4 regions of the Streptomyces sp. TS71-3 genome follow, and region 3 is predicted to be linked to each of the others. Evidence: riboswitches for the same ligand, from Rfam matches in the RefSeq annotation. Region 3 holds a riboswitch; each other region holds the start of a gene.
The links. A riboswitch is a leader RNA that binds a small molecule or an ion and turns the genes downstream of it on or off. The one in region 3 is predicted to bind cobalamin.
Positions count from the first base shown of each region.

Region 1 (7,530 bases), on a different contig from region 3:
GTTCGACCGCCGCCCCCGACAGCGCGCCGGAGCCGTCGAGCGTGGCCTCTCCCCCGCCGGGCCGCACCGCCCGGTCGGCCCAGTGCGCGATGCGTACCGCTCCCGCGAGACCGCGCCGTGCGATGCGTGCCAGTTCCGCGGGCGCCGGGGTGCCTTCCGGCGGCGGGGGCGCCGGGCGGCGGAGGCGCCCGGCCGTCACCGCCTGGGAAGCGGTGGCCAGCGGCCGGGAGCGGACGAGTCGGAGCCTGGAGTCGCGCGGGGTACGGGACGTCACGGGAGCAGTCTTCCTGTTGACGGTCCGAATTCCCAAACGGAATGGCAAGAGGGGAAGAACTAAACGCTGGTGGGAAGGTATCTAACCGGGCCACACCCCGACTAACCGGAATGGACTGTTACCGGCCACTCCGGGCCCCGTCCCTGGGACTGGGCACGCCGCGCGGGGCCGAACGGCACCAGCGGGACACCGGACGCCCGTGTCAACGGAGCGCCGGCACGCTCCCCCACAGCGGGCTTGCGGACGGGCCGCCGGCACGATAGGGCGCCCGGCCCCGCACCCCGGTGCGTGCTCCCCGTACGGCGGGACCGTACGGGGGCCGCATGGAGGCCGGATCGGCGCCCTATGGAGGCCGGACCGGCGCCGTATGAGGGCCGTTCCGGAGCCGTAGACGGACCGCATCCGGGCGGTGCCGGCGCACGCCGTACTTACGTCAGCGGGACGAGGAAGCGCCGGAGCTGCTCTTCGTACTCCGCCGGATCGGCGTTCCACAGCGCGCCGTGCGGGGCGTGGCGCACGGTGTGCAGGCTGACGAGGGACGACAGGCGGTCGGCCAGCCGGAGCGACGGCTCCCAGGGGGCGATGGCGTCGTCCGGGCCGTGCAGCACGAGCGTGGGCACCCGAATCGCGTCGGGAGCGAAGACCGGCGGGACCCGCTCGGCGCCCCGTCCCCCGCGGCCCTCGGCGGCGCGCACCGCGAGCGGCAGCAGCAGGCGCGGGGTGCCGCGCGCGGCGGCGAGCGCGCGCACGGTGGCCGCCCAGTCGAGCACCGGGGAGTCCAGCACGAGGCCCGCGATGCGGTCGCGCAGCGGGGAGCGTGCCGCGGTGTGCAGGGCCATGGTGGCGCCGGTGGACCAGCCGTACAGGATGACGCGCTCCGCTCCCTTGCGTACGGCGTGTCCGAGCGCGGCGTCCACGTCCCGCCACTCGGTCTCGCCGAGGTGGTCGAGCCCGTCAGGGGAGCGGGGGGCGCCGGGGTCGCCGCGGTGGGCGGGGATGAGCACGGGGAACTTGTGGCGGTTCAGGAAGTCGAGGACGACCATGGGGTGTTCGCGCGTGGTGGCGAGGCCGTGCACGGCGATCACCCAGGTGTCGCGGGCCGCCGGGACGAACCAGGCGGGCAGCGGGCCCAGCTCGGACGGGACGTCGGTCTCGGTGTAGTCGAGGCCCAGCGCGGAGCGCGGGTCGCCGGTGTGCACCTGGGGGGTGAGCCACACCCTCGCGCCCGGTTCCAGGGTGCCGCGGGTGACGCGTTCGAGCCGGCGGACCACCGTGTCGGGGGTGTGCTCCGCCGCCTCGTCGAGGGGGCCGACGACCGCGTGGACGCCCCTGGCCGAGCCGTCGACGAGTCCGTACACCCCGGGCCGCCCGGAGGCGAAGCCGCGGGTGAGGGCGATCCGGTCGGCGGTGACGTCGTGCACGGTGAGTCTGGGCTCGGTGGGCAGCGGCCGGCCGGGGCTGATCCTCAGGGCCGCGCCGCCCGCCCACCGCCCCGCGGCGATCGCTGCGGCGCCGGCGCCCACCGCGGCGGTGACGGCGGCCGCGGCGGCACGCGCGGCCGTCGGTGTGCCCAGGGGCCCCGGGCGTGCCGCACGCGCCGCGCCGGCGAGGGCATGGGTGGCGGCCCGAGTCGTCCTCCCCGGTTCCGATGCGAGTGTTCTGGGGATGCGCACCGCTCCAGTGTCGGCGTCGGGACGGCCGACGGCCACCCGAATGCGGAGTCGGATCGCGAACGGTGGCCCGTGCGGCGGCCTGGCGCCCGGCCGGCGGTGCCTCAGCCCCGCCGTTGGCCGTAGCCCCGCAGCTTCTCCTGTACGGCGTCCAGTTGCCCGGTGGACAGCAGGCTCGGCGCCATTCCCGGCACCGCGCTCGCGGCGAGCCAGACGCGGCACATCCATTCGAGCTGGGCGGTGCGGTCGTAGGCCTGGTCGAGGGTGCTGCCGTAGGTGACGGTGCCGTGGTTCCGGAGCAGGCACCCGGTGCGGCCGTCGAGGGCTTCCAGCATGTTCCGGGCCAGTTCGTCGGTGCCGTAGAGGGCGTAGGGCGCGACCCTCACGGGGCCGCCCAGCGCGGCGGACATGTAGTGGACGAGCGGCAGTTCGGGGACGAGCGTGGAGACGGCCGTGGCGTGCACGGCATGGGTGTGCACCACGGCCGCCGCTGAGGTGGTGCGGTAGACCGCGAGGTGCATCGGCAGCTCGCTGGTGGGGGCGAGGGTGCCGAGCACCTGCCGCCCGTCGAGGTCGACGCCCACGGCGTCCCGCGGGGTGAGCCGGTCGTAGGAGACACCGCTCGGGGTGACGAGGACGGTGTCCCCGACCCGCACCGAGACGTTGCCGGAGGTGCCGACGACCAGCCCGTCGGCGACGGTCCTGCGTGCCGCCTCGACGAGCTCCGCCCACGCGCGGGCCAGCGCCTCGTCCTCCGCACCCTTGCCCGCGCCGTCGCCCGCACCGCCACCTGCGGCGTCCTCGGCGGCACTCCCACCCGGCTGCTGATCGACCATCTCGTCCGTCATGCCGACGATCCTGCCACCGCGCCGGCACCGGCACCGCTCGGGCATCGGCACGGCTCCGGCATCGGCACGACATCGCTATCGGTATCGCTATCGGCATCGGCATCGGCACGGAGGACCGCTGCCGCCGCGGGCAGAGCTCAAGGAGCTTTATCGATATATAAATCCACTGACCCGGCGACCTGGCGACCTGGCGGCACGACGACACCACCGCCCCGCACCCCGCCTCCCCGTGTGGGCCTGCGCACACTCTCCCGCCGCAGGTCAGCGGCTGGTTGACGGGATCTTCGGGGCATGGTGGACTGCCGGGGCCAAGTACGGCGGCAGGAGAGGAAGCCGGTGCGAATCCGGCGCGGTCCCGCCACTGTCACCGGGGAGCACTCCCCCACATCGGACGTCACGGCTCGGAGTACTCCCAGTGCCATCGAGGGCACCGGGAGAGGGCTGGAAGGCCGGGGGAACTGCGGATCCGGGAGCCAGGAGACTCTCGCCGTCGTCCCGTCGAGCCAGGGCGAGGACCCTGAGTGAGGACACACACCGATGCCGGGACGGCACGCGGCCTTCTCCCGACGCGGGGTCATATCCCCCGCCCCGCTCCCGGGCGCCGTGGGCGCCACCGCCGGACTCCTTGGCGACCTGCTGCTCGGCGACCCGCGCCGCGGACACCCCGTCGCCGCGTTCGGGCGCGCCGCGGGCGCCGTGGAACGCCGACTCTGGCGCGACCACCGGGGCTGGGGCGCCCTGCACACCGCGCTGTGCGCCGGCGGCGCCGTCGGCCTCGCCGCGCTGGCCGCCCGCGCCGCGCGCCGCTCCCCCGCCGCCACGGCGGGACTGACGGCCGCCGCGACCTGGGCCGTGGTCGGCGGCACCTCGCTGGGCCGCGAAGCACGCGCGATCGGCGCCGCGCTGGCGGCGGGTGACGTCGCGGCGGCCCGGCGGCGGCTGCCCAACCTGTGCGGCCGCGACCCCGAGGCGCTGGACAGCGCGCAGCTCGCCCGCGCCGTGGTGGAGTCCGTCGCCGAGAACACCTCGGACGCCGTGGTCGGCGCCCTGCTGTGGGGCGCGGTGGCCGGGGTGCCGGGCCTGGTGGGCTTCCGGGCCGTCAACACCCTGGACGCCATGGTCGGCCACAAGTCCCCCCGGTACCGCAGGTTCGGCTGGGCGTCGGCCCGGCTCGACGACCTCGTGGGCTGGCCCGGAGCCCGGCTGACGGCGGCCCTCGCCGCGGTGCTGGGCCCGGACCCGGCCGGCGCGGTGCGGGTCTGGCGGGCCGACGCGCACCGGCACCCGAGCCCCAACGCCGGGGTGGTGGAGGCCGCGTTCGCGGGGGCGCTGAGGGTGCGGCTCGGCGGTGCGCTGTCCTACGGGGGACGCGCGGAGCTGCGCCCGGTGCTGGGCGACGGAGGACGGGACGTGGCGGTGGCGGACGTCGAGCGGGCGGTGCGGCTGTCCCGGCGGGTGAGCTGGGGGGCGCTGGTCGTGCTGGTCGGCGCCCGGCTCGGACGGGCGGGAGTCGCCCGGGTGCGGTCCAGGGCCTGTCGTCAAACTCCCGTCGTTCGCACGGAGGGCGGGCCGCGCGGCGTCAGGTGGATTCTCTCGGCGTGCCGGGTGCAAGCCCTCGTACTGGATGTACTTGGGCTTACGCCCGGTGCGGCGAGAGGGCGTGCATGGCGCCGCGCGGCAGACGGGAGTTCGACGACAGGGCCTAGGGCCGTGCCCGGTGCCGTGTCAGGCGTCCTCCCGGCCCCCGCCGGCCCCGGAGCCGGGCCGCGGCAGGCCGCCGCATGAGCCACGGGCTGCTGGTGGCCGGCACCACGTCCGACGCGGGCAAGAGCGTGGTGACCGCCGGGATCTGCCGCTGGCTGGCGCGGCAGGGCGTGCGGGTAGCGCCGTTCAAGGCGCAGAACATGTCGCTGAACTCGTTCGTCACCCGCGAGGGCGCCGAGATCGGCCGCGCGCAGGCGATGCAGGCCCAGGCGGCGCGGGTGGAGCCGAGCGCCCTGATGAACCCGGTGCTGCTGAAGCCGGGCGGCGACCGGCGCAGCCAGGTGGTGCTGATGGGCCACCCGGTCGGCGAGATGAGCGCGCGCGGCTACCACGGCGGGCGCCAGGAGCGGCTGCTCGGCACCGTGCTGGACTGCCTGGACCGGCTGCGCGCCGAGCACGACGTCGTGATCTGCGAGGGCGCCGGGTCGCCCGCGGAGATCAACCTGCGCCGCACCGACATCGTGAACATGGGCCTCGCCCGCGCCGCCGGGCTGCCCGTGCTGGTGGTCGGCGACATCGACCGCGGCGGCGTCTTCGCGTCGTTCTTCGGCACGCTCGCCCTGCTGGACAAGGCGGATCAGAAGCTGGTGGCCGGATTCCTCGTCAACAAGTTCCGGGGCGACGTGACGCTGCTCGATCCCGGCCTCGACATGCTGCGGGACCTCACCGGGCGGTCCACGTACGGGGTGCTGCCGTTCCGCACCGGTCTCGGGATCGACGAGGAGGACGGGCTGCGCGTCTCCCTGCGCGGCACGGTCCGGGAGAGCACACCGGCGGGGCCGGTCGGGCAGGATGTGCTGCGGGTCGCCGTGTGCGCGGTGCCGCTGATGTCGAACTTCACCGATGTGGACGCGCTGGCGGCGGAGCCCGGCGTGGTGGTGCGGTTCGTGGACCGGCCCGAGGAGACGGCCGACGCGGACCTCGTGATCGTGCCGGGCACCCGCGGCACGGTCCTCGCGCTGCGCTGGCTCCAGCAGCGCGGCCTCGCCGGCGCGCTGGCCCGCCGGGCCGCCGAGGGCCGGCCGGTGCTGGGCATCTGCGGCGGCTTCCAGATCCTGGGCGAGCACATCGACGACACCGCGCGCGTCGAGTCCCGCGAGCCGTCCGCCGACGGGCTCGGCCTGCTGCCGCTGCGGGTCCGCTTCGTCCCGGAGAAGACGCTCGGCCGGCCGCGCGGGCAGGCGCTCGGCGAGCAGGTCGAGGGCTACGAGATCCACCACGGCGTCGCCGACGTGCAGGGCGGGGAGGCGTTCCTCGACGGCTGCCGGGTCGGCTCGGTGTGGGGCACGCACTGGCACGGCTCGCTGGAGTCGGACGGGTTCCGGCGGGCGTTCCTGCGGACGGTCGCGGCCGCCGCCGGCCGGCGTTTCGTGCCGGCTCCCGACACCGCGTTCGCGGCGCTCCGCGAGGAGCAGCTCGAACGCCTCGGTGACCTGATCGAGCAGCACGCGGACACGGACGCGCTGTGGCGCCTCATCGAGGAGGGCCCGCCGCCTGGGCTGCCGTTCGTCCCGCCGGGCGCGCCGTGACCGCGCCGGCGCCCGCCCCACGACCCCGCCCCTCGGCGTTCACCAGAAGGAGTGATCCCAGCGTGCAGACCCCCTACCCGCTCACCGCGATCGTCGGCATGGCGGACCTGCGGCTCGCGCTGCTGGTGAACGCCGTCTCGCCCGAAGTGGGCGGCGTCCTCGTGCGCGGCGAGAAGGGCACCGCCAAGAGCACCGCGGTACGGGCGCTCGCGGCGGTGCTGCCGGACGTCCGCGTCGTCACCGGCTGCCGGTTCAACTGCGACCCCGGCGCGCCCGACCCGCGCTGCCCGGACGGTCCCCACACCCAGTCGTCCGGCACCGCCCGGCCGACCCGGATGGTGGAGCTTCCGGTGGGCGCCTCCGAGGACCGGGTGGTCGGCTCGCTGGACATCGAACGGGCGCTCGCGGAGGGGGTGAAGGCCTTCGAGCCGGGACTGCTCGCGGACGCGCACCGCGGCATCCTCTACGTCGACGAGGTCAACCTGCTCCACGACCACGTCATCGACCTGCTGCTGGACGCCGCCGCGATGGGCGCCTCGTACGTGGAGCGCGAGGGCGTCTCCGTACGGCACGCCGCCCGGTTCCTGCTGGTCGGCACGATGAACCCGGAGGAGGGCGAGCTGCGGCCGCAGCTGCTCGACCGGTTCGGCCTGACCGTGGAGGTCAGCGCGTCGAGGGAGCCCGACGAGCGCGTCGAGGTGGTGCGCCGCCGGCTCGCGTACGACGCCGAGCCGGCGTCCTTCGCGGCGCACTGGGCGGATGAGGAGGCGCGCCTGCGGGAGCGGATCGCGGCGGCGCGCTCCCTGCTGCCCGAGGTGGTGCTCGGCGACGGTGTGCTGCGCCAGATCGCGGCGACCTGCGCGGCCTTCGAGGTCGACGGCATGCGCGCGGACATCGTGATGGCCCGTACCGCGAAAGCCCTCGCCGCCTGGGCCGGCCGCACGGAGGTGCTGCGGGAGGACGTCCGCACGGCGGCGCTGCTGGCGCTGCCGCACCGGCGCCGCCGCAACCCCTTCGACGCGCCCGGGCTCGACGAGGACAAGCTCGACGAGACGCTGGAGCAGTACGACGAGCCGGAGGAGCCGCAGCAGGCAGGGCAGCCGGAGCAGGACGGCGCGCCGGGCGACCCCGGTGACGACGGCACCGACGACGACCCCGATCCCGACGGCCCCGGCGACGGGGGCGGTGGCGGCGGCACGCCTCCCGGTGCCACCGGTCCGGACGGCGGGGGCCCGCCGCCACCGCCCGGCCGCAGCGAGGACGCGCCCCCGCCCGAGGCCGAGTCCGACGCGCCCGGCATCCCCGCCCAGAGCCCCCCGCCGGCAGGCGGCGCCGCCGAGCAGCCCGCGGTGCGGGCCGGTGAGCCGTTCCGCGCCAGGCTGCTGACGGTGCCGGGGCTCGGCGAGGGCGCGGCCGGCCGGCGGTCACGTGCGATCACCGAGCAG
Region 1 is NZ_BNEL01000001.1:4,814,592-4,822,121, reverse strand. It holds gene Sm713_RS19525 (hypothetical protein) at 1-274, opposite strand, end outside; gene Sm713_RS19520 (S9 family peptidase) at 703-1,848, opposite strand; gene Sm713_RS19515 (class II aldolase/adducin family protein) at 2,049-2,792, opposite strand; cobalamin riboswitch at 3,118-3,276, shown strand; partial or broken gene Sm713_RS19510 (cobalamin biosynthesis protein) at 3,330-4,301, shown strand; gene Sm713_RS19505 (cobyric acid synthase) at 4,574-6,085, shown strand; gene Sm713_RS19500 (putative cobaltochelatase) at 6,148-7,530, shown strand, end outside.
Region 1: it holds a riboswitch for cobalamin, as region 3 does, so the genes downstream of both, Sm713_RS19510 (cobalamin biosynthesis protein) here and metE (5-methyltetrahydropteroyltriglutamate--homocysteine S-methyltransferase) in region 3, are expected to answer to the same signal.

Region 2 (7,530 bases), 1.7 Mb from region 3:
CGCCAGCGACGAGCGCGTGCGCCAGGCCCAGTCGCTGCTGAACGACGCGCAGGCCGAGCGGGCCAGGATGCTCGCCGCGTTCGCCGTCACCGTCGGCAGCGACCGCACCATCGCGGCGCTGATGGGCCTGAACGAGCGCGAGGTGCGCACGGCCCGCCGGGCAGTCGGTCGAGGCGACGCACGCACCGTCGCCCAGACCCTGCTGACCCCCGTCCAGCAGCCGCCGCAGCCGCCCCGACCGCAGCAGCAGGCCCAGCAGCGCGAACCCGGGCCGCCGGAGCACGCGCCGGCGACACCCGCGGACGTACACGTTCCGCACCCCCGGGAGGAGCAGGTCCCCGCCCCGCCCCCGTACGACCCGTACACGGTCCCGCACGACCCGACGACCAGCACCACGGGCCAGGCCGCCCCCGAGCCGGAGATCCCGGTCGCCTGGTCGTCGAGCATGGACTCGGTCCTGCTGTGGAGCTGGAAGTCGGGGCTCGACCTCCAGACGGTGGCCAAGGAACTCGGCCTGGACGTGCGGACCCTGCTGCTCCGGGTACAGGTGCTCGCCGACGACGGGCTGCTCTCGCCGGGCGCGTCCTCCGCGTCGGCCGGCACGCCGTCCGACTACACGAGAGGCGAGTACACGAGAGGCGAGTACGCCAGATCGGACTATCCGAGGGGCGACTACACGAGAGGCGACTACACGAGGGGCGACTACGCCCGGACCGAGTACCAGAGCCCACCCCCCGCGGACCACCGCCGCCGCTCGGGCCGCCACCGCCGCCACCACAGCGAGGCCTACACGGCCTTCTTCAGCCCGACCACCACGTTCCCCTCCTACTCGCAGCACTGAACCTGAGCGAAAGCTTTCTGCCGACGCCGCGGCCGACACCCCGGCCGGCGCCCCCGGGTCCCTGACGCCCCCATGCCGCCGACAGGCGAAGCCCCCCGCCCCCTCCAGGGCCGGCGGGTGATGAGCGACGTCTCGCGCGCCCCCCCTGCTCAGGCACGGCAACGCCCAGGGAACCCGACACCTATGGCCGGTTCGAGGACGAACCCGACCGAGCCCCAGAAGAACCCGACCGAGCCCCAAGAGAACTGCCGGCTCAACCTGGCCGTGAAGGCCCCGAAGGACTTCACCCACGCCGTCGCCGGCCTGGACTACCGCGACTGCGCGTCCCTCAGACGACGGCCGCGCGGTCCTGCTCCGGCCCGGCCCCGTCCGCACCCGGGTCGGGGACGGAACGGGGCCAGGTGCCGATCCACACCTGCGTGATGGCGCTGACGTACCGGGCCCCGCAGCGGTCCGACGGGACGACGAGCTGGCTGCCGTCCGCGTCCAGCGGGTGGCCGTCCATCCTGGTGGCCAGCAGCACCGGGGCGTCGCAGAAGTCGGCGTCTATCTCCGCCCAGGAGAGCAGCGCCTGGTGGCCGTCGCCGCCGGTGACGGCGAGCAGGAAGCGGGAACGGTCCTTGCGGCGCCGGACGTCGAAGACGGGACCGGCGTCGAGGGCGACCTCCCGCAGCAGCGGGCCCTCGAACGTGTGGTGCTGCGGGCCGTTCGTGGCGCAGTCGAAGACCACCGCCGCACGGTGCTGGCGCCAGCGCGTGCGCAGGTCCCCGACGGAGAGCTGCGCGGGCCGGTGCAGTTCGCCGCAGAGCGAGAACAGGCTGCTTCGCGTGCCGAGTCGGTTCATCCGACCGCCCCCTCAAGGTGTCACCCGTGTCATGCCCCTTCCCGGACACCAGGGAACCTCAAAAGCGAGCCGGACGCCATGCTTCGCTTGCATTCGATGGCCGAAGAGCGCCCTTCACCTTGCAGATGCCGTGCAGAGGGAGAGTGGCCGCCGGGCGCCGTCAGCCCTCGTCGAGTTCCTCCGCGAAGTGCCGGAACCCCTGGCGGCCGGCGTGCATGCTCCACAGTGTCTGGGCGAGCACGGCCGGGTCCTTCCTCGGGTGCCCGGGGGTGATCGCGCCGGGGATGACGAGCTGCGCGACGTGGATGCCCGCCCCGGCCAGCTCCTCGTGGAGCATCTGGGCGAACGCGCTCTCGGCGGCGAACGCGATCGAGGTGCCCGCGAGGTGCGGCCGGGGCCGCACGGCGGTGCCGCCGTTGACGAAGAGGACGGTGCCGCGGCCCAGCGTCCGCATGCCGGGCAGCACCTGGTGCACGGCGGCGACGGGGCCGAGGACGGAGAACTCGATCGGGCCCACCAGGTCGGCGGGGGTGGTCTCCAGCAGCGGCCGCATGAAGTCCTTCTGCGGCAGCGGGCTGTACTGCATCACCTCGATCGGACCCAGCGTCTCGGTGGCGTCCTCCAGGGCCGCGGAGAGGGCGGCCGGATCGCGCGCGTCCGCGGCGAAGGCGCGCGCGGTCACCCCGTCGGCGGTGAGGGCGGCGGCGAGCGCGTCGCCCCGCTCCTGGTTGCGGGAGATGAGCGCGACGTCGAGGCCCTGCCCCCCGAACTGCCGGGCGACCGCGGCGCCGAGGCCCGGTCCCGCTCCGATGATGGCGATGGTGGTCATGACCGCTCCTGGGTACGTCGGGTGCCGGGCACGGGGCACGGGGCACACGGCGCCACGGCGCATAGCGCGCGGCGCACGGCCTGCGCGCCCCCGTGCAGTCTCGCAGTACGCCCCCGGTGCGCCCGGGAAGACAGGGCCACGTCCGGGCCGGAGGGTTGCGGCCGGGGGTTGAGGCCCGGGGGCAGGGCTACGCCCCGGCCGGGGGTCCCGGCGGTCACGGGTGGCGGAACCGGCCGGTCGTATGCCGGTGCGGGGAGAAGCGGCGGATCGTCGTCCGCGCCGGGCCGGGCCAGGACCCGGGGTCGGGATGCCCGGAGCTGTCGGCTCCCGCCGGTGCGGTGCCCTGCTCCCGCGCCGCCGCGCCGCCCTGCTCGCGCGCCGCTCCGGGTACCGACGCGGCGCGGTGCTCGTCGTGCGAGGTCCACTCGGCGTAGTTGAGCACCCGTGAACCGTCGGCGCTGACGTGGAAGTGCGTGGAGATCAGGCCGGGCGGCGGACCCGACGCCGGCAGCGCGAACGTCGCGTCCACCCACTGCCGGGCCCGCACCAGGTCGGGCGCGTCGAACTCGTGGCCGACCAGCACGATGCAGCCGGGGATCCGGCGCAGCCCGAACTGCCTGCCGCGGCAGCGCAGATACGGCACCGTGCCCACCCACTGGGTGCCCGGCACCGCTTCGGTGACCTGCTCGGCCAGCCGCGGTTCCGAGGAGGCGGCGAAGGCGCGCGCCGCGTCGTCGTTCGCCCACTGCGAGAGCTGGGCGACCCACGGCCCGTCCGCGCCGGTCAGGCACGACCGGGAGAGCAGTCCCCCGGGCCAGCGCCCCGCCCAGGTACCGGCCACCGCGTCGGCCACGACTTCCTGCCTGCCCGGCGGTGCGGCCCACTCGCTGAGCAGGGTGACCCCGGCCTCGGGACGGCTCATGTCCGGCACCGCACCACGGCCGTGTTCCATCGCGGTTCCCACTCCCCTCGGAGGCCTCCTGTCCAGTGGGTACCCGCCTGGGCGCGGCCGACCCGGTCCCAGGGCCCGGAGAAGGCCGGGACGGCATCTGCGGACCCCGGTGATCTGACAGCCCCGTCGTGGCTCTCCTCTTGGGCGCACCAGCGCCCACCTGGGCCCCGAAGGGGCGCGGGGAGCTGCGCGAGCGACCAACCACCCGCCGGTGGTCCGGGCACGACGGAGACTGCCCCCTCGGGACGGCGGCGATCCAACGGTTTCGTCGTGGCTGGTCGCTCCCCCACTGCCTTGAGGACGTGGGAGGTGCCCCCATCCCCGCGCCCCTAATCCCGCCGGCCCACGGCCGCAAAGGCGCCCCGAAAGGGGCGCGGGGAACGGCGCGAGCAACCACCACCGGCCGGTGGTCCGGACACGACCGAAACAGCCCCCTCGGGACGGTGACGACCTGACGGTCTCGTCGTGGCTCCCCTCTTGAGCGCGCTCCAGCGCCCCCAAAGGGGCGCGGGGAACGGCGCGGGAACGGCGCGAGCAGCCCCCACCGACCGGCGGTCCGGAGGCAACCGGAACAGCCCCGTCAGGACGGTTCCGCTCCGACCGCCGAATCGTGGCCGCCCCGGCCACCCACCCGGCGCCCCGCGCCCCGCAACACCCGTTCCGACAGCTCGCCGAAGATCAGCCCGAACGCCGTCCACAGCACGAGCTGGATCGCCAGGGCCGAGAGCCTGAACTGCCACAGCAGGCTCGCCGGGAAGTCCTTCGGCACCTCGTTGACGGCGGGCAGGAACGCGTACGCCAGCCCGACCGCGACGACGAAGCCCGCACCGGCGGCCACGGTGGCGTACCAGGTGCCGAGCCGGGGCGCGAGCCGCCGCCCGGCGATCACCGCGGCCACGGCGAGCAGCACCGCGAGCAGCATCATCAGGAAGTACAGCGCGGTCCGCTTGCCGATGGTGCCGGGGTCGCCCACGGAGGGCGGGTTGGCGGGGTACTTCAGGAACGGCACGAAGTAGACGGCGACCAGACCGGCCAGCGACACCAGCATCGCCGTGGCCCGCGGCCCGAAGCGGCCGGCGCGGCCCAGCGCGAAGCAGAACGCCAGCGCGACGATGCCGCCGAAGGCGACCCCGTACACCAGCACGCCCGTCGCCAGGCCCGCCGTCGACTGGAGCGACCGGCTGACGACCGCCATCTCGTGCTCGTGGGAGTGCGCATCCTCGAAGGCGATGGCGGAGTCGACCCGCGGCTCGCCCAGCAGGTATGCGACGACCAAGGCGAGCACGCCCGCGGCGAGACCCGCGAGCATGCCACGCACCAGAAGATTCCGGACAGCGGAGGAGTCGACTGACCGCTCGGCCGCCCGCTCGTCGGACACGGTGCCCCGGCCCGTCAGTGGCAGGGGAAGCCGAGCAGGTGACGGCCGTCGTGCACCCACTCGTGCACGTCGGTGCCCGAGAACACGGAGGTGGCGCCCTGCTCGGCGCCGACGAAGTACAGCAGGACGAGCATCAGCACGCCGAAGAAGACCGCCCAGGGGAGCACGGCCCGCACGGAGAGCTTGGGAACGGGAAGAGGCTGGGTGGTGGCCGATTCCGTGGCCGGCGATGCGATGGACTGCGCCATGATGGGACCTCCTGCGGGGAACTCGCGTCCCGATAGGTGGAGCTCGGTCGGCACGGCGGGTCTGGCTCGTCCGGTGGATGCCGGACATACAGTGGCGCGACCGCCCCGGTCTCCCACCGGGTTCCGCCGTGTCGCGTGAATATCATCGGAACCGTACCGCCCGGCCGCCCGCAGGCCAACACCCCCTTGTGCGGCTCGAACGGCCCACCGCCGCCGGGTCCGGCCACCCAACCCGCCCGTGCCAGGGGCGACTTGGGCCCCGCCCGGCGGCCGGGTACCGGCGCGAGAAGAGCACGGAGCCCCGTATGACGGTCCGCGTGACCCTTGTCTCATCCGCCGCCGGCACGGCCCTGGCCGGCGCCCGCTTCGAGGCCGGGCACCCGCTGACGCCCGCGGGCCGGGAGTCGGCGAGGGCCGCGGCGGCGGCACTGCGGGCCACCGCCGTTCCCTCGAAGCGGCGCCCCGTACCCGCCCGAGCGCCCGCCCGCCGGAAAACCGGTGGTGCCCCCCGACCACCCCTGCCACGCTCACCCGCATGACCGACCGTCCCGTGCCGACCGGCCCCGCCCGCCCTGCCGCCACCCGCTCCTTCGACGACCTGGTCGCCGAGGCCGGTGCCGTCTCCGTCGACGGGTGGGACTTCTCCTGGCTGGACGGCCGGGCGACCGAGGAGCGCCCCGAGTGGGGCTACCAGCGGCAGATCGGCGAGCGGCTGGCACGCGTGCCGTCCGCACTGGACCTGGAGACCGGCGGCGGCGAGGTGCTCGCCGGAGTGCCGCGGCTGCCGCCGCTGATGGCCGCGACGGAGTCCTGGCCGCCGAACCTCGCCAAGGCGACGGCCCTGCTGCGCCCGCGCGGCGTGGTGGTCGTCGCGGACGACGGCGAGCCGCCGCTGCCCTTCGCGGACGGCGCCTTCGACCTGGTGACCAGCCGTCACCCGGTGGCCGTCCACTGGCCGGAGATCGCCCGGGTGCTCCGCCCCGGCGGCACCTACCTCTCCCAGCACGTGGGCCCGGAAAGCGTCTTCGAGCTCGTCGAGTACTTCCTCGGGCCGCTCACGGACGAGCAGCGGCGGGGCCGGCACCCGGACGTCGCCCGCGGCGGAGCCGAGGCGGCCGGGCTGGAGGTGGTCGGCCTGAGGAACGCCCGGCTGCGGATCGAGTTCTTCGACATCGGCGCCGTCGTCTACTTCCTGCGGAAGGTGATCTGGATGGTGCCGGGCTTCACCGTCGAGGGCCACCGCGACCGGCTGCGCGAGCTGGACGCGCGGATCCGCACCGAGGGCCCCTTCGTCGCGCACTCCGCCCGCTACCTCATCGAGGCCCGCAAACCGGCAGCGTGACGCGGCGGCCGTACCCCCGAACAGCACACCCCGGCGACGACGCACCCGAACAGCGCATCACCCGCCCCGTGCACCCGAACGGCGCACCGGCGCCCCCGCTTCGGGTCCCCGCCGGGCGTGGCGCACCGCGGCGTGCGGGAGACGGGGCCGCGGTGCGGGTGATCATCGACGCATGGACGCCACCCTTCACCTCGCCCAGCGGCCCGAGGCGGACGCCCTGCTGAGCCGCAGCCCGCTGGCCGTGCTGGTCGGGATGCTGCTCGACCAGCAGATCCCGATGGAGTGGGCGTTCACGGGGCCGTACACCATCGCGCAGCGGCTCGGCACGGACGACCTCGACGCGTTCGCCATCGCCGCGCACGACCCCGACGACTTCGCCGCGCTGCTCGCCGCCACCCCCGCCGTGCACCGCTACCCGGGGTCCATGGCGACCCGCGTCCAGCGGCTCTGCCAGTACCTCGTGGAGCGGTACGACGGCCGGACCGAGGGGGTCTGGGAGGGCGCGGCGAGCGGTGCGGAGGTGCTGCGGCGGCTGGTCGACCTGCCCGGCTTCGGGCGGCAGAAGTCCCAGATCCTCCTGGCCATGCTGGGCAAGCAGCTCGGCGTCCGCCCCGAGGGCTGGAGGGAGGCGGCCGGCGCGTACGGCGAGGAGGGCGCGCACCTGTCCGCCGCCGACATCACCGGCGAGGAGTCCCTGACGAAGGTGCGCGAGCACAAGCGGGAGCTGAAGCGGAAGTGACGGCGCACATCCGGCCGTTCCGCGCGCGCCACGCCACTCCGGTGCGCCGCGCCACTCCGGTGCGCCGCGCCACTCCGGTGCGCCGCGCCACTCCGGCACGCCACGCCACTCCGGCACGCCGCGCCACTGCGGTGCGCCACGCTTCCGCGTGCGCCGGACCACTCCGGTGCGCCGGGCCCTCCCGGGTACAGCCGGGCCCGTCCACGTACGCCGGGCCCGTCCGCGTACGCCGGGAAGTTCCGCTCGCGCCGGGCCGTCACGGGTGCGCGGTGAGCGCGCCGGCATGCCGGGACGGGGCCGGCCGGGGGGCGGCGCGGTGGCCAGGGGCTGGGCCGGCGGATGGGAATACGGCCGTCG
Region 2 is NZ_BNEL01000003.1:748,307-755,836, forward strand. It holds gene Sm713_RS27575 (hypothetical protein) at 1-841, shown strand, start outside; gene Sm713_RS41760 (DUF4360 domain-containing protein) at 1,025-1,264, shown strand; gene Sm713_RS27580 (molybdopterin-dependent oxidoreductase) at 1,170-1,685, opposite strand; gene Sm713_RS27585 (SDR family NAD(P)-dependent oxidoreductase) at 1,846-2,514, opposite strand; gene Sm713_RS27590 (antibiotic biosynthesis monooxygenase) at 2,729-3,436, opposite strand; gene Sm713_RS27595 (CbtA family protein) at 4,047-4,787, opposite strand; gene Sm713_RS27600 (CbtB domain-containing protein) at 4,859-5,092, opposite strand; cobalamin riboswitch at 5,129-5,263, opposite strand; gene Sm713_RS27605 (class I SAM-dependent methyltransferase) at 5,628-6,434, shown strand; gene Sm713_RS27610 (HhH-GPD-type base excision DNA repair protein) at 6,607-7,173, shown strand.
Region 2: it holds a riboswitch for cobalamin, as region 3 does, so the genes downstream of both, Sm713_RS27600 (CbtB domain-containing protein) here and metE (5-methyltetrahydropteroyltriglutamate--homocysteine S-methyltransferase) in region 3, are expected to answer to the same signal.

Region 3 (7,530 bases):
CGCCCGCTGGCCTTCTGCTACTTCGGGCCTTCGGCGGCGCGGCGGGCATCGGCTGAGATCTTCGGTTTCTACGGTCATCCGGACGGCTGGGGGTCCGGCATCGCCCCCGCCCTCATGACGGCGTCCCTGGACCGGATCAGGGAGAGCGGCTTCGAACAGGTCCACCTCTGGACGCTCCGGGATACGCCGCAGTCGCGTCGCTTCTACGAAAAGTGCGGTTTCACGGAGTCGGGCGTGGTGCGCGAGCACGACTACGGGGACGGCAACCCGCTGGCCCAGGTCGAGTACGAGCGGACCCTCGGCTGAGGATCCACAGCTCCGGCCGCCGTCACCTCCAGCCCAGCCGCGGCTCGCGCCGAGTGACGCACCCAGCACCCGACAGGGCCGGGCATGGCCATCTGACCGTGGCGCGCCGCACGGCCGGACGTGCTGTCCGTCCCGCCGTGCGGCGACGCAGTGGTGTGGCTGAGGAACGGCAGGTGGCTCACGAACCCCAGTGCAGGGCGATCGTGTCACCGACGTCGATCACCTGTCCGCGGCCGGCGCCGGTGAACGTCGACCCGTCAATGCCGGCCTTCCGGGTGCCGCTCCCGCTGTTGGACCTGCCGTTGAGCGTGGTGATCGTTCCGGTGCCCGATGCGGGGGTCACCCGTTCCGGTCAGCAGGAGGGCAGTTCCTCGCGGACCGCCCGGGCCGCGGCGACCAGGTTCTCCAGGGAGGCGCGGGTCTCGGGCCAGCCACGGGTCTTCAAACCGCAGTCGGGGTTGACCCAGAGCCGTTCGGCGGGGATGGCCTTCAGGCCGGTGCGGAGCAGGTCGGCCGCCTCCTGCGTGCTCGGCACGCGCGGCGAGTGGATGTCGTACACGCCGGGTCCGGCCTCGCGCGGGTAGCCGTGGCCGGCGAGTTCGCGGGCGACCTGCATGTGCGAGCGTGCGGCCTCCAGGCTGATGACGTCCGCGTCGAGGTCGTCGATGGCCTGCACGATGTCGCCGAACTCGGCGTAGCACATGTGGGTGTGGATCTGCGTGCCCGGCCGGCTCTGGCCGGTGGTGAGCCGGAACGCCTCCGTGGCCCAGGCCAGGTAAGCGGCGCGGCCCGCGATCCGCAGCGGGAGGGTCTCCCGGAGTGCGGGTTCGTCGACCTGGATGACGGGGGTTCCCGCCGCCTGAAGGTCGTTCACCTCGTCGCGCAGGGCCAGGGCGACCTGCCGGGCGGTGTCCCCGAGGGGCCGGTCGTCGCGGACGAAGGACCAGGCCAGCATGGTGACGGGGCCGGTGAGCATGCCCTTGACGGGCCGGTCCGTCAACGACTGGGCGTAGGCCGTCCAGCGCACGGTCATCGGCCCGGGGCGGGAGATGTCGCCGGCCAGGATCGGCGGGCGCACGTAGCGGGTGCCGTAGGACTGGACCCAGCCGTGTTGCGTGGCGAGGTAGCCGGTGAGCTGCTCGGCGAAGTACTGGACCATGTCGTTGCGCTCGGGCTCGCCGTGCACCAGGACGTCCAGTCCGGTCTTCTCCTGGAAGGAGACGACTTCCTGGATCTCGGCCTTGATGCGCTCCTCGTAGGCCGCACCGTCGATCAGGCCCGCCCGCAGGTCGGCGCGGGCGCCGCGCAGCTGTGTGGTCTGGGGGAAGGAGCCGATGGTCGTGGTCGGCAGCAGGGGCAGGCCGAGGCGGGCACGCTGGGCGGCCGCCCGCTCGGTGTACGGCTGGGAGCGGCGGGTGTCGGCCTCGGTCACCGCCGCGGCGCGGGCGCGGACGGCCGGGTCCCGGGTGATGCGGGATGTGGCCCGGGAAGCGAGGTGGGCGCGGTTCGCGCTGAGTTCGGCGGTGATCGCGCCGGTGCCGTGGGCCAGGCCCTTGGCGAGGGTGACGATCTCCGCGGTCTTCTGCCGGGCGAAGGCCAGCCAGCGCAGGATCCCCGGCTCGATGTCCCGTTCCGCCGCCGTGTCCAGCGGGACGTGCAGCAGCGAGCACGAGGCCGCCACGTCGACGCGGTCGGCGAGGCCGAGCAGGGTGCCGAGGGTGGCGAGTGACGCCGTCAGGTCGTTGGCCCAGATGTTGCGGCCGTTGACGACACCGGCCACCAGGCGCTTGCCGGGCAGGCCCCCGACGGCGGCCAGGGCCTCCAGGTTGGCCGCGGCGGCCTCGGTGAAGTCGAGCGCGAGCCCGTCCACGGGCGCCTTGGCCAGTATGGGCAGGGCCTCGCCGAGACGGTCGAAGTAGGAGGCCACCAGCAGCCTCGGCCGGTCGGTGAGGTCCCCGAGGTACCGGTAGGCGCGCTCGGCGGCGCTCAGCTGGGCCGGGGTGCGGTCCTGGACGAGCGCGGGCTCGTCCAGCTGCACCCACTCGGCACCGGCGGCCCGCAGGTCGGAGATGATCTCGGCATACACCGGAAGCAGCCGGTCGAGGAGGGTGAGCGGGTCGAAGCCCGCGGCCACGCCCGGGGCGGGCTTGGCGAGGAGCAGGTAGGTGACGGGGCCGACCAGGACGGGCCGGGCGGCCAGGCCGAGGGCGAGGGCTTCCCCCAGCTCGGCGGCCTGCTTGCCGGAGTCGGCCGTGAACACCGTGTCGGGGCCCAGCTCGGGGACCAGGTAGTGGTAGTTGGTGTCGAACCACTTGGTCATCTCCAGTGGCGCGACGTCCTGGGTTCCGCGGGCCATCGCGAAGTACCCGTCGAGAGGGTCGGCGGCGACGGCGTCCCGATGGCGGTCGGGAATCGCGCCGACCATGATCGTGGTGTCCAGCACATGGTCGTAGTAGGAGAAGTCACCCGTGGGAACCTCGTCGACATCCGCACCGGCCAGATCCCGCCAGTTGTCGCGGCGGAGTTCGGCGGCGGTGGAGCGAAGGGCATCGGCACTGACGCGGCCCTTCCAGTACCCCTCGATGGCCTTCTTCAGTTCCCGGTTCTGTCCCTGGCGGGGGTAGCCGTACACGGTGGCCCGTGCTGCCGCGGCTGCGGGCTTGCTGGTCACGGAAATCTCCTTCGCGAGATGTCTCCTGAGGATCCCGGCGACGGGATACGGAGGCGAAGGGATGTCAGACCGGACGAGTGACGCGCGCTGTCGGCGCGGTGCGCTGCCTGGTATGTACGCCGACCCGCCCACGAGGTCACCGGGATGTCCGCGTACGAGGCCGCACGCGGGCAGGTGGCAGGTCTTCGGACTCGCGGGCACGTCCTCACGGGGAGGACACCTACTGGCCGTCGCTTCCCGGGCCCGTTGCTCCGGGCCCAGTGCGTATGACGGCGGTCGTTCCCGCTCACCGCTGCGGGGCAGTCCCGGATTCCCACCGGGTTCCCTCTTGCGACGCCTCTGCCTGGCGGGCAGTGCGAACCAGCTGCACCCGCCACCCTAGACGGCGAGTGCCCTCCAGGGCAGCACGGCTCACCACACACGGGACATGAAAAGAGACACAGACGCGCCCGCGGACGGACGTGGAACGGGTCGGGAGCCGATCACGGTCCGCTCGCCGCTCCTTCGGGCGGCAGGTCCGCACAGGGGCCTGATTGACGGCTGGAGGGGCGGGCCGTACGCTCCGCGTGAAGTGATGGCTTGAGGAAGCTGGTGGAATTCCAGCACGGTCGCGCCACTGTGAGCCCGCCGCCGGAAGGTGGTCGGCAAGTCAGACACTGGGCCCTCACTCCGCCCGCACGCACCAGGGACGCACGATCCCAGAGGAGGGCTCACCTTGAGCAGCGTTTCCCCATCCCGTCCGGCGTCCTTGCCGGTGGTCCTGCCGGTCTCGAAGTCCGCCTTCTGGCTCGTCGGCACCGCGTTGATCGCGCTGGCGGTCTACTACTTCATCGGTGTCGACCAGGGCGCTGTCTCGGTGTTCGGCAACGACATGCACGTCCACGAGTTCGTCCACGACGCCCGCCATTTCCTGGGCTTCCCCTGCCACTGACCCCGCCGGCACCCGGACTACGGACAACTCGACATGGAAAAGAAGCTCATCCTGCGCGGCATACTCGTCGGCGCGGTCGCCGGTGTGCTCGCGTTCGTCTTCGCGCGGATCTTCGCCGAGCCGCAGATCGACAGGGCCATCGACTACGAGAGCGGTCGTGACGCCGCCCAGGCCGCCCTGGGCAAGGCCGCCGGTGTGCCCCCGGATGCCGCGGGCCCGGACCTGTTCAGCCGCACCATCCAGGCCAACGTCGGCATCGGTGTCGGCATGATCTTCTTCGGTATGGCCATGGGGGCGCTGTTCGCCGTGGCCTACACCGTGTGCCTGGGCCGTACCGGCCGTCTGCGGGCCCGCTCGCTGTCCCTGCTGGTCGCCGGCGGCGGGTTCCTCGGGTTGTACCTGGTGCCGTTCTTGAAGTACCCGGCCAACCCGCCCGCCATCGGCCACGAGGAGACCATCCAGCAGCGCAGCGGCCTGTATTTGATCATGGTCGTGTGCTCCGTCGCCTTCCTCGTCGGCGCCGTCTGGCTCGGCAGGCGGCTCCAGGCCCGTTTCGGCAACTGGAACGCCACGCTCCTTGCTGTCGCCGCGTTCGTCGTCGCGATCGGGATCGTGATGCTGATCCTGCCCCCGCTCGGCCATCTCGCGTACAACAAGGAGGCTTTCGGCAACCAGGCCACCGAGACCCCGCTGCCGCTGACCGATGCCAAGGGCACCATCGTCTACCCGGGCTTCCCCGCCGACGTGCTGTTCGCCTTCCGCTTCTACTCGGTCGGCGCCCAGCTCATCCTCTGGACGGTCATCGGCCTGGCCTTCGCTCCCCTGGCCGAGCGCCTGCTCCAGCCCGCGCGCCGAGACGCCGGCTCCCCCTCGCAGGAACCGGATCCCATCCCGGCATGAACAGCCCCACGGCGGTGAGCGCGCTGATCGAGGACGTCGCCGAACTCGGTCCGTTCTTCGCCGTCCAGGTCCATCCGCCCGGCACGGAGCCGTCCGGGCCCTGGCAGCAGATGTCCCGCCCCCTGCTCGAAGAACGTGTGTCAGGCGTACAGGAGTGGCTGGCCACAGCCGGTGGCCAGCCGCCCGGCGCGGTCGAGAGGCGGGTCGCGGCCTCCGTCTGCCACCAGGGGCTGGCCGCCCGGTTGGTCTCTCCCGCGCTGGCCGCCGCGGTGCTGCACGGCCTGGTCCTCGCTCCCGGCCTCGCGGATTCCCGGTGGCAGTTGGTGATCGGCGGCCCCGTTCCCCTGTCGTTGCCCGAAGGCGCCTTCGCCGGCGGCTCCACGGCCTCGCCCATCCAGCTCGCCGGCGAGCTGAGCCGCCGGCTGCTGGACGGCCCGCTGCGTGAACTCGCCGACGCGATGGAGGCGTTCTCGGTCTCGCGGCACATCCTGTGGGGCAACACCGCCTCCGCCGTCAACGGAGCGGCGACCATGATCACGGCAGCCCGGCCCGATCTCACCGCACGGACCCGCACGATCATCTCGCGCCTCCTGGACCAGCCCCCGCTGGGTGACGCCACCGAGACGACGCCCGACGGAGCCTTCCGGCGCCGCAGTTGCTGCTTGATCTACCGTGCGGCCCCCGGCGGCAGGGGGGCTCTGTGCGGGGACTGCGCACTGAAGCGCTGACCAGGTAGGTTCACCCGGCCGTCATCCCCTCAAGAGGATTCACCGTGAGCCGAAGCCCGGAGCCACGCAAGATCATCCTGGATTGCGTACCCGCTGTCGTGCTCACACCCGAGGACTTCGACCGCTTTGACCTGGTCCGTTGCCAACTCGGCGGCCAGAGCGCCCGGATGAGCGCCCTGAACCGTGACCTGTCCCTGGCCGTTCGCCTCCTGGAAGAGGCCCGAGCCGGACTCTCCGCCACCACCGAATGCTCCGACGACTGCCCTGCTGAGCAATCGGGGACGGAGCCCGACCACCTCTGCTGCCGGATCCGGTCCCTGCTCGACTCCCCACGGTTCGCCCGGTTGGACGGTCGTCCAGCGAAGCCGACGAAGGCCCGGGGTTCCGGTGACGGCCGGCAGGCAGCAGATCACCGGCGAACGTAGGCACGCTCCGTACGGTTGTCCGTGCCCGTCATGGGGACGGTGTGGTTCCAGCGCCCGAGGTCGGCGGTGTCGCGAGTTGGTGACGATGCCGGCTGGGCCGGTATCCGGACTCCGCCGACCTCGGGCTCCTTCTAGAAGTCGTCGTCGAAGGAGACCGATCCTTCGACCGCCACCTGGTAGGCGGAGGGGCGGCGTTCGAAGAAGTTGGTGAGTTCCTGGACGTTCTGGAGTTCCATGAAGGAGAACGGGTTCTGGGCTCCGTAGCGGGCCGGGAGGCCGAGGCGCACCAGGCGCTGGTCGGCGACGCATTCGAGGTAGGCGCGCATGGAGTCGGTGTTCATGCCGGGCAGGCCGTCGCCGCAGAGGTCGCGGGCGAACTGCAACTCCGCCTCGACGGCCTCCTCCAGCATGGCGGTGACCTCTTCGGCCATGGCGTCGTCGAAGAGGCCGGGCTCCTCGCGGCGGACGGTGTCGACCACGTGGAACGCGAAGTCCATGTGGCAGCTCTCGTCGCGGAAGACCCAGTTGGTCCCGGTGGCCAGGCCGTGCAGCAGGCCGCGGGAGCGGAACCAGTACACGTAGGCGAAGGCGCCGTAGAAGAACAGGCCCTCGATGCAGGCGGCGAAGCAGATCAGGTTGAGCAGGAAGCGCCGGCGGTCCTCCCTGGAGTGCAGGCGGTCGATGTTCTCGACCGAGTCCATCCAGCGGAAGCAGAACTGTGCCTTCTCGCGGATGGACGGGATGTTCTCCACGGCCGCGAAGGCGGCGGCACGCTCGGTCGGATCGGGCAGGTAGGTGTCCAGCAGGGTCAGGTAGAACTGGACGTGGACGGCCTCCTCGAAGAGCTGGCGGGAGAGGTAGAGCCGGGCCTCGGGGGAGTTGATGTGCTTGTAGAGGGTGAGGACGAGGTTGTTGGCGACGATCGAGTCGCCCGTCGCGAAGAAGGCGACCAGGCGGCCGATCATGTGCTGCTCTGCCGGTGAGAGCTTGGCGAGGTCGGCGACGTCGGAGTGGAGGTCGACCTCCTCCACGGTCCAGGTGTTCTTGATGGCGTCGCGGTAGCGGTCGTAGAAGGCGGGATAGCGCATCGGGCGCAGGGTGAGTTCGAACCCGGGGTCGAGCAGGTTCTTCGTGGTGCTGGTCATTACTGGCATGCCTCGCAGGACTCGGGGTTCTCCAGGGAGCAGGCGATCGCCTCGGCATCGGGCGCCGGCGCCGGGGGGTCCGAAGGGGTTGCGGGGGCCGGGGCGGTGCCGCGTGCGGACTGGGCGATACGGGTCGCCGGCCGCGAGCGCAGGTAGTAGGTCGTCTTCAGGCCCCGCTTCCAGGCGTAGGCGTACATCGAGCTGAGCTTGCCGATGGTGGGCGAGGCCATGAAGAGGTTGAGCGACTGGCTCTGGTCCAGGTACGGGGTGCGGGCCGCGGCCATGTCGATCAGGGCGCGCTGGGGCAGCTCCCATGCGGTGCGGTACAGCGCCCGGACGTCCGCGGGGATCCGGTCCAGCTCCTGGACCGAGCCGTTCGACTCGCGCAGCGCCTCACGGGTGCGTGCGTCCCACATGCCCCGCT
Region 3 is NZ_BNEL01000003.1:2,404,937-2,412,466, forward strand. It holds gene Sm713_RS34335 (GNAT family N-acetyltransferase) at 1-306, shown strand, start outside; gene Sm713_RS34340 (hypothetical protein) at 485-649, opposite strand; gene metE (5-methyltetrahydropteroyltriglutamate--homocysteine S-methyltransferase) at 659-2,977, opposite strand; cobalamin riboswitch at 3,153-3,340, opposite strand; cobalamin riboswitch at 3,561-3,634, shown strand; gene Sm713_RS34350 (CbtB-domain containing protein) at 3,693-3,908, shown strand; gene Sm713_RS34355 (CbtA family protein) at 3,942-4,808, shown strand; gene Sm713_RS34360 ((2Fe-2S)-binding protein) at 4,805-5,536, shown strand; gene Sm713_RS34365 (ribonucleotide-diphosphate reductase subunit beta) at 6,093-7,115, opposite strand; gene Sm713_RS34370 (ribonucleoside-diphosphate reductase subunit alpha) at 7,106-7,530, opposite strand, start outside.

Region 4 (7,530 bases), 270 kb from region 3:
TCGTCGCCGGCAGCCTGCGCCTGCGGACCTGGGAACCCACCCCGCGGCGGGCCGGGACCGGGCGCGCCTCCAGGGGGACGCAGTGGTGACGCCACGCGGCGGGACGGGTGGTGCTTCCCCCGGCACCGCGGTCGGCGACCGGGTGCGCGCGGGGGCGATGGCGGTCGCGGCTCCGGTCGCCGCGTGCGCCCTCGCCCTCGGCGGGCTCGGCGCGAGGGCGCACAGCGGCGCCGCGGGGCGGCCCGCGCACGTGAGCGCCGTCGACGGCCGGGTCCTGCTGCCGCTCGTCGACGACAGCACCATGACCGCGGCGTTTTTCCGCCTGACCAACGACGGCGGCACCGATGACGAGGTCCTCTCGGTCAGCTCTCCAGCGGCCCGCACGGCGATGCTGGCGCGCACCGAGGTGAGCGGCAACGCCGGCCGGATGCGCATGGGCGTCACCCTTCCCGTGCCGGCGGGCGGGACGGTAAGCATGACCGCGTACGCCACCGACGTCATGGTGGAGCTCACCCACCGTCCGGCTCTGGGCCAGCGCATCCCGTTCGTGCTGCGACTGCGCCGGGGCGGACAGGTTCGGGCCGAGGCCGTGGTGGTGCGACCTGGCGGTTGAGGGCGTGGCCCGGCAGGGCCCCCGGGCACCCGGGGCGAACGGCGCTCCCGGCCGGTCAGCCGGGGGCAGCACGCAGGCGCTGCCAGGGTGCCGCGGGGCGTTCCACCCCGCGGCACACGCCTCGGACCAGCAGGAGAAACAGGAGTAACAGGAGAACGAGGAATCAGGCCAGCAGGACGAACATCACGGCCATCCCCAGTGCCATGGCGCCGTGGCAGGCCGCGTCCGCCGCGTCGTGCACACCGGCCGGCACGGGGGCGCCGGGCGCGTCGGGAACCTGTCGCCGGGCCGTGTCGAAGGCCCGCGCCAGCCACCACAGGGCCAGCACCAGCAGGACGGCGGCGAGCACCCAGGCCGCGAGCCGCGCACCGGTGCCGTTGAGCGTCATGGCCCCCGCCCTGGAGGAACCGGACATGTCCATACCCGGCATGCTCGTGCTGTCGCGTGCTCCGCCCGTCCCGGCGGCCGGCATGAGCGTGCCCATGGCGCCGGCCATCCAGGCCATCGCCGCCATCATGACCACGTGCGGGAGCGAGCCGCGCAGGGCGCGCCACCGGCCCCGGGACCCCGGCGCCGCCAGGGCGGCGCCCGCGAACCACGCGGCGGCCAGCGCGAACAGCACGGTCTGCGGGGCGCCGGCGAGGGACATGCCCCACGGCCACACCATCGCCCCCATGGCCAGGGCCATCACCGCGTGCAGCAGATGGCCGACCCTCCCGACCGCGTCCGGCCCGTGCGCGCGGGTGGCGCGGGGTGCGTGGTCTGAGCGCAGCGCACGCCACAGCGCGTACAGAGCCAGCACGGTGAACAGGACGGTCAGGATCCAGCGCAGGCCCGTCGCGGCGATCACCGCGCGACCGCCACGCGGCGGTGGCACACGGCACCCGCCGCGACGTCCACGGCGAGGAACACCAGCAGCGGCAGGCCGAACAGAGGCAGCCAGTAACCGAGGACGGCGGCCCCGACCACCGCGGGGGCCAGCACCCTCCCGCGCAGCCGACGCCACGCGCCGCGGACCGGAGGGCGCCCGAAAGCCCGACCACCGGTCCGCGTGGGTCTGCGCAGCCACCACATGCGGTAGCCCAACAGCACCATGGAGATGAGCGCGACCGCCAGCAGCGCCAGCGCGATCTGGTTGACGGGCCCGAACAGGAGCCCCATATGAGCGTCGATGCCCCACCGGGTGAGCTTCGCAAGAAGCGGGTAGTCGGCGAACCTGAGCGTCGCGATGACCCTGCCCGTGCCCGGATCGACGGCGACGGAGTCCTGCTTCTCGGGCCAGGACCTGGTGTTCTCCTCGACGACGTACGCCGCGCCACGCTCGGTGGGCGGTGTGATGACGAGCAGACCGCTCAGCCCGGCCTCGTGGGCGGACCGGGCCACCGCGTCGATTCCCACGTCACGGGCCGAGCCGCCTCCCGTGCCGGGGCCGGCCGGCCCGGCGGCCACCGCGGGGGTGCCGCCGCCCAGCGCGTCCTGGATCCTGCCGATGTTCGCGCCGGCGTGCGCCGACCACGTCAGACCCGTGGCCGAGAGGCCGAGCAACCCCGCGGACACCCACAGGCCCACGGTGCCGTGCCAGGAGAGGGTGCGGCGGCGGCCCGGCCGTCCGGCGCGCGGCAGCAGCCCGCGGTGCAGGCCCCGCCGCGGGCCGGGTGCGCCGAGCCAGAGAGCGAGCCCGCCGAGCACTTCGACCCACAGCCAGCTCGCGGCGAGCTCGCTGTAGTTCCGCCCGAAGTTCCCGAGGTGCAGGGTGCGGTGAAGGCTGTCGAGCCAGGCGCGGGCCGGCAGCCACTGCCCGTAGGTGCGCAGCGTCCCGAGCACGTGGTGGTCGTACGGATCGACGAAGGCCGTCACGTTGTAGCCGTCCGGCAGGCCGGGCGCGTCGAAGACGACGCGGGTGCTGTCGGTGGGGCCCGGGGGCGGGCTGACCGACACCAGCTTGCCGTCCGGCACGGCCTTGCGTGCAGCCGTGACCTGGTCGGCCAGGGGGTCCGCGGAGCCATGCGGCGTGACGGTCAGCTCGTGGTGGTAGAGGACGGACTCCAGCTGGGGCGTCACCGTGTAGAGCAGTCCCGTGACGGCCGCCACGAGCAGGAACGGGCCGATGACGACGCCGGCGTAGAAGTGCAGCCGGAGCATCACCGGGCGGAGGTCGTTCCAGAAGCCGGGCCGGGCGCTGTCGGGCCCGTCGCCGTTCCGTGCCGGCCGGTCCCCCTCCTGAACGGCCCCTGGCGGAGCCGTGCCCGAGGACGCCCCTGACGTTCCGGTGGTGGCCGGAGCGGTGTGCTGGGTGGTCATGGGGCGGGCCCTCCCTGTGGCGTTGGCGACGACCGCGGATCGCCGGTCTCGTTCAGCAGTCGGTGGCCTGGCCGGCGAGGTTCCCGGCCGCGGTGTGTGAACAGGCCCACGCGGTCGGGATCGGAGTCCCGGGAACCGCACGCCCTTCCCGGCCGACCTCAGAGGTGGGCCGGGGGGCGGCACCGGCGGGTGCCTCTCATGCGCACCGGCGGCAGGGGAGCGCGGCGGGCTCCCCGTTCCTCGCCGGGCCCTCACCGCACGTCGGAGCCTCTGGCACAATGCGAGCCGTACACATGGGCGACGGGAGCCAGGAAGCCGGTGGAAGTCCGGCGCGGTCCCGCCACTGTGACCGGGGAGCGAACCCCACACGCCACGGCCGTGAGGCTGGAAGGCGGGGCGAGCGTGGATCCGGCAGCCAGGAGACTGGCCCGTCGCCTCTTCGGACCGTCCGGGGCGTGGACTCCCCGGGAAGGGGATAGCGATGCGCCCATGGCGCCGGCACCGCTCCACTCCCTGCTCCCGGACCCGGCCGAGAGCAGGGAAGGCTCAGTAAGCGATGACATCGTCATTCGGCCGGCGGCGACTCCTGTACGGCGCCGGAGCGGCAGCGGCCGCCACGACCCTCGCCGCCTGTGGACTGGGCGGCGAGGACGGCGGCCCGGACTCCGGCCGGTCCCGGCTGCGGGCCGCCTTCAGCGCAGGGGGCTCGCAGGAGACCCTGGACCCGCACACCGTGCCCCTGTTCATCGACCAGGCGCGGGCGAAGGCCCTCTACGACAGCGTGCTCACCTACAAGGACGACATGTCCGTGCAGGGCCGGCTCGCCGAGTCATGGGAGAGCGACCGCTCGGGCACCCGCTGGCACATACATCTGCGCGAGGCGCGCTTCCACGACGGCAGACCCGTCACCGCCGCCGACGTGCTGTGGAACTACTGCCGCATCGCCGACCCCGCCACCGTCGCCGTCTCCCAGCAGCTCTTCGCCGCCGTCGACTTCGAGGCGAGCCGTGCCCAGGGCCGCGACCTGACCCTGGTGCTGAAGGACCCCGACTTCGAGTTCCCCACCGCGCTCGGCGCCCCGGGAACCGAGATCGTGCCCGCGGGCACCACCGACTTCACCCGTCCCATCGGCTCCGGCCCCTTCCGCTACGGCTCGTTCCGGCCCGGCGGCAACGCGCTGTTCACCGCGTGGCGCGACCACTGGTCGGGCGGCCCGCACATGGACGAGCTGGAGTTCGTGCCCGTCAACGACGAACGCGCCCGGCTGGGCGCGCTGCTCTCCGGCCAGGTCCACTACGCCCACGACCTGTCCGGGGCCTCCGCGGCGCAGGTGACCCGGCGCAAGGGCGTCAGCCTGCTCCAGACGCGGCTGAGCACCATGCAGGCGATCCTGCTGCGGCTGAACCGCGCGCCGTTCGACGACCACCGGCTCGTCGAGGCGTTCACCCTCGGCCTCGACCGCAAGGCCCTCGTGGAGGTCGCGCTCTCCGGCCGGGGCACGCCCGGCAACGACCTGTTCGGCATGGGCCTGCACGGCTACCCGGACTCCCTGCCACCCCGTCAACGCGATGTGGACCGGGCCCGGGCCCTGCTGAAGGAGGCCGGTGCCGAGGGGCTGGCGGTTCCGCTGGAGACCAGCGACGCCGACCCGTCCTGGCGCAACGCCTCCTCGCTGATCGCGGACCAGCTCAGCGACATCGGCCTGAAGGTGACGCCCCACACGCGCTCGGCCGGCACCTACTTCGGCGAGATCAAGACGAAGGGCGTGGCGGCCCAGAGCCGTACCGCCACCCTCCCCGTCATCACCCACCTGCGGTCCAGGCTGGTCACCGGCGCCTCGGACAACCTCACCGGCTACCGCTCCAAGCCCTTCGACCGGCTGATCGCCCAGGCCACCGGCACCCGGGACGACGCGGTACGCCTCGAACTGCTCGCCCGTGCCCAGCGGCTGGCGCGCGAGGACGACGGACAGCTCGTCTGGGCCTTCAGCGACTGGATCGTCGGCCACGCCGACTCGGTCGGCGGGCTGCGGGCCGCGCCGCCCAACTCCTGCGACTGGGCCCGGTTCGACCGGGCCCGCCTCTCCTGACGCCGGCGGGACGGTGCTCCGCTACACCGTCACGAGGACGGGTCTCGCCGCCGTGCAGTGCGCGGTCGTCCTCGTCGTGGTCTTCGCTCTCACGTCCCTGCTGCCGGGCGACACCGTGGACGCGGTGCTGGGGGAGCAGGGCACCCCTCAGCAGGCGGCGCTGGCCCGCGCCGGACTCGGGCTCGACCGTCCGGCGGCCGAGCGGTTCGTCCACTGGCTGGCGGCGCTCTGCCACGGCGACCTGGGCCGTTCGCTGGTGACGGGCATGCCGGTGACCGAGCAGATCGCCGGCCGGCTGGCGGCGACGGCGGTGCTCGCGGCCACGGCCCTCGCGCTGCTCGTCCCCCTCGCGCTCGGCCTCGGCGTCCTCACGGGCCTGCGCGAGGGGTCGGCGGCCGACCGGGGCCTGAGCGCCGCCGCGATCGCGCTGCACGCCGTGCCCGAATTCGTCCTCGGCCTCCTTCTGACCGCGTGGCTCTCCCTCGACCTGGGCGCGCTTCCCGCCACCGCGGCCGGCCTCATGGGCCTGGACGTGCTGACCCGGCCGGCGGTGTTGATCCTTCCGGTGACGGTGCTGGTCTGCCGCCAGCTCTGCGACCTCGCGCGGCAGGTCCGCATCGGCATCGCGGAGCAGCGCGACGGCCCCGTCGCCACGCACCTGAGACTGCTGGGCGTGCCCGAACGGACGATCCTCCTACGGCACCTGCTTCCGGGCACCCTCGCGCCGGCCGTGCAGCAGTTCGCGCGGTGTGTCGACGGACTCCTCGGTGGAACGGTCGTGGTGGAGTCGCTGTTCGCCGTCGGAGGGCTCGGCACCGGCTTCGTCGACGCCGTCCAGGACCGCGACATGCCGGCCGTCCAGGGATACGCGCTCGTGTTCGCGATCACGGCCGTCGTGGTGAACCTCTGCGCCGACCTCGCCGTGCGGGGCCTGACACCCCGCCGGGAGGGACGGGCATGAGCGGCCGTTACTCCGCCCCGCGTCCCGCCGGGCGCCTCGGCGCCGTCACGGTGGACGTGCTGGTGTGTTTCCTGCTCGGAGCGCCCGTGCTGGCCGCGCTCGCCGGGCCACTGTTCGCCGGCTCCACGGCGCCGGGAGCCGCGCCCTTCCTCCCGCCCGGCACCGGGCATCCGCTGGGCACGGACGTCCTCGGACGCGACGTGCTGGCGCTCGTCCTCACCGGCGGCCGCTCCGTCATCGGCATGACCACGGCCGCCCTCCTGGCCGCCTACGCGGTGGGTCTGCCCCTCGGCCTGTACGCCGCGGGCACCCGCCGCCGCTGGGCCGACGAGGCGGTGATGCGCGGGCTCGACCTGCTGCTCGCCCTTCCCTCCCTGCTCCTGCTGATGAGCCTCGCGGCCGCCGGACGCAGCGACCGGGGCAGCCTGGTCGCCGCGGCGGCGCTGGTCCAACTCCCCGCCGTGACGCGGCTCGTGCGCGCCGCGGCCCTCGCCCCGGGGTGCCGTACGGCGGTGGAGGCGATGCGCCAGCAGGGCGTGCCCCGGCGCCACATCGAGATCCGGTACGTCGCACGCTGCGCGCTCGGGCCCCTGGCCACGGACGCCGGCAGCAGGTACGCGCTGATCCTCTACCTGCTGGCCTCCGCGAACTTCCTCGGGCTCGGCCTGCCGTCCGACGCGAGCGACTGGGCGGTGCTCATCGAGCGGAACACCGACGCGCTCTTCCTCCAGCCGGTTGCCGTCCTCGTACCGGCCGGGCTGCTCACCGCAGTGTGCGTGGGCGCGAACCTCGGCGTGGACCGGCTGCTCGGCAGGAGTCGCGGGCCCGCGTCGGGGCCGCCCCGCGAGACGGTCGGGACGGCCGGGGAGCAGGCCCGCGGAGGTTCCGCCGAAGTGGCCGGGGAGCAGGCCTCCGCTGCTGCCACCGGATCACCCGCCACCACCGGCTCCTCGGCACGGCCGCCTCGTGGCACACCACGGGACCACCACGGCGCCGCGGCCGGCTCCGCCGCTCCCGCCCTGCTCCGCTGCCGGGGGCTGAGCGCGCGCACCACCGCGGGCCACGTGCTCCTGGACCGCGTGGACCTGGACCTCGCTCCCGGCCGCACCCTGGCCCTCATCGGGCCCTCCGGCAGCGGCAAGACGACCCTGGGCCTCGCGGCGCTCGCCCTGACCCGGCAAGGCGTCGAGCTGAGCGGCGAGGCCCGGATCGAGGGCGCTGACCTGCTCTCCCTTCCGGAAGCCCGGCGCCGGCGGATCCGCCGCGGCAGGGTCGCCCACCTCCCGCAGGATCCGGCGTCCGTCCTCGACCCGGTACGGCGGGTAGGAGGCACCCTCCACGAACTCGCGGCCCTGGCAAGCTCATCGGACCCCTCCGACGACCGGCGCAGGCGACGCGGACGCGGCGACCGCCACCGCGATGTGAACGCGGCATTGCACGCCGCCGGACTGCCCCAAGACACTCCGCTGCTGCGCCGCTACCCCCACCAGCTCTCCGGCGGGCAGCAGCAGCGCATGGCCCTCGCCACCACCCTCGTCTCCCGGCCCCGCCTGCTGGTCCTGGACG
Region 4 is NZ_BNEL01000003.1:2,131,171-2,138,700, forward strand. It holds gene Sm713_RS33170 (cation-translocating P-type ATPase) at 1-89, shown strand, start outside; gene Sm713_RS33175 (copper chaperone PCu(A)C) at 83-613, shown strand; gene Sm713_RS33180 (DUF5134 domain-containing protein) at 777-1,463, opposite strand; gene Sm713_RS33185 (PepSY domain-containing protein) at 1,460-2,914, opposite strand; cobalamin riboswitch at 3,180-3,361, shown strand; gene Sm713_RS33190 (ABC transporter substrate-binding protein) at 3,471-5,003, shown strand; gene Sm713_RS33195 (ABC transporter permease) at 5,017-5,964, shown strand; gene Sm713_RS33200 (ATP-binding cassette domain-containing protein) at 5,961-7,530, shown strand, end outside.
Region 4: it holds a riboswitch for cobalamin, as region 3 does, so the genes downstream of both, Sm713_RS33190 (ABC transporter substrate-binding protein) here and metE (5-methyltetrahydropteroyltriglutamate--homocysteine S-methyltransferase) in region 3, are expected to answer to the same signal.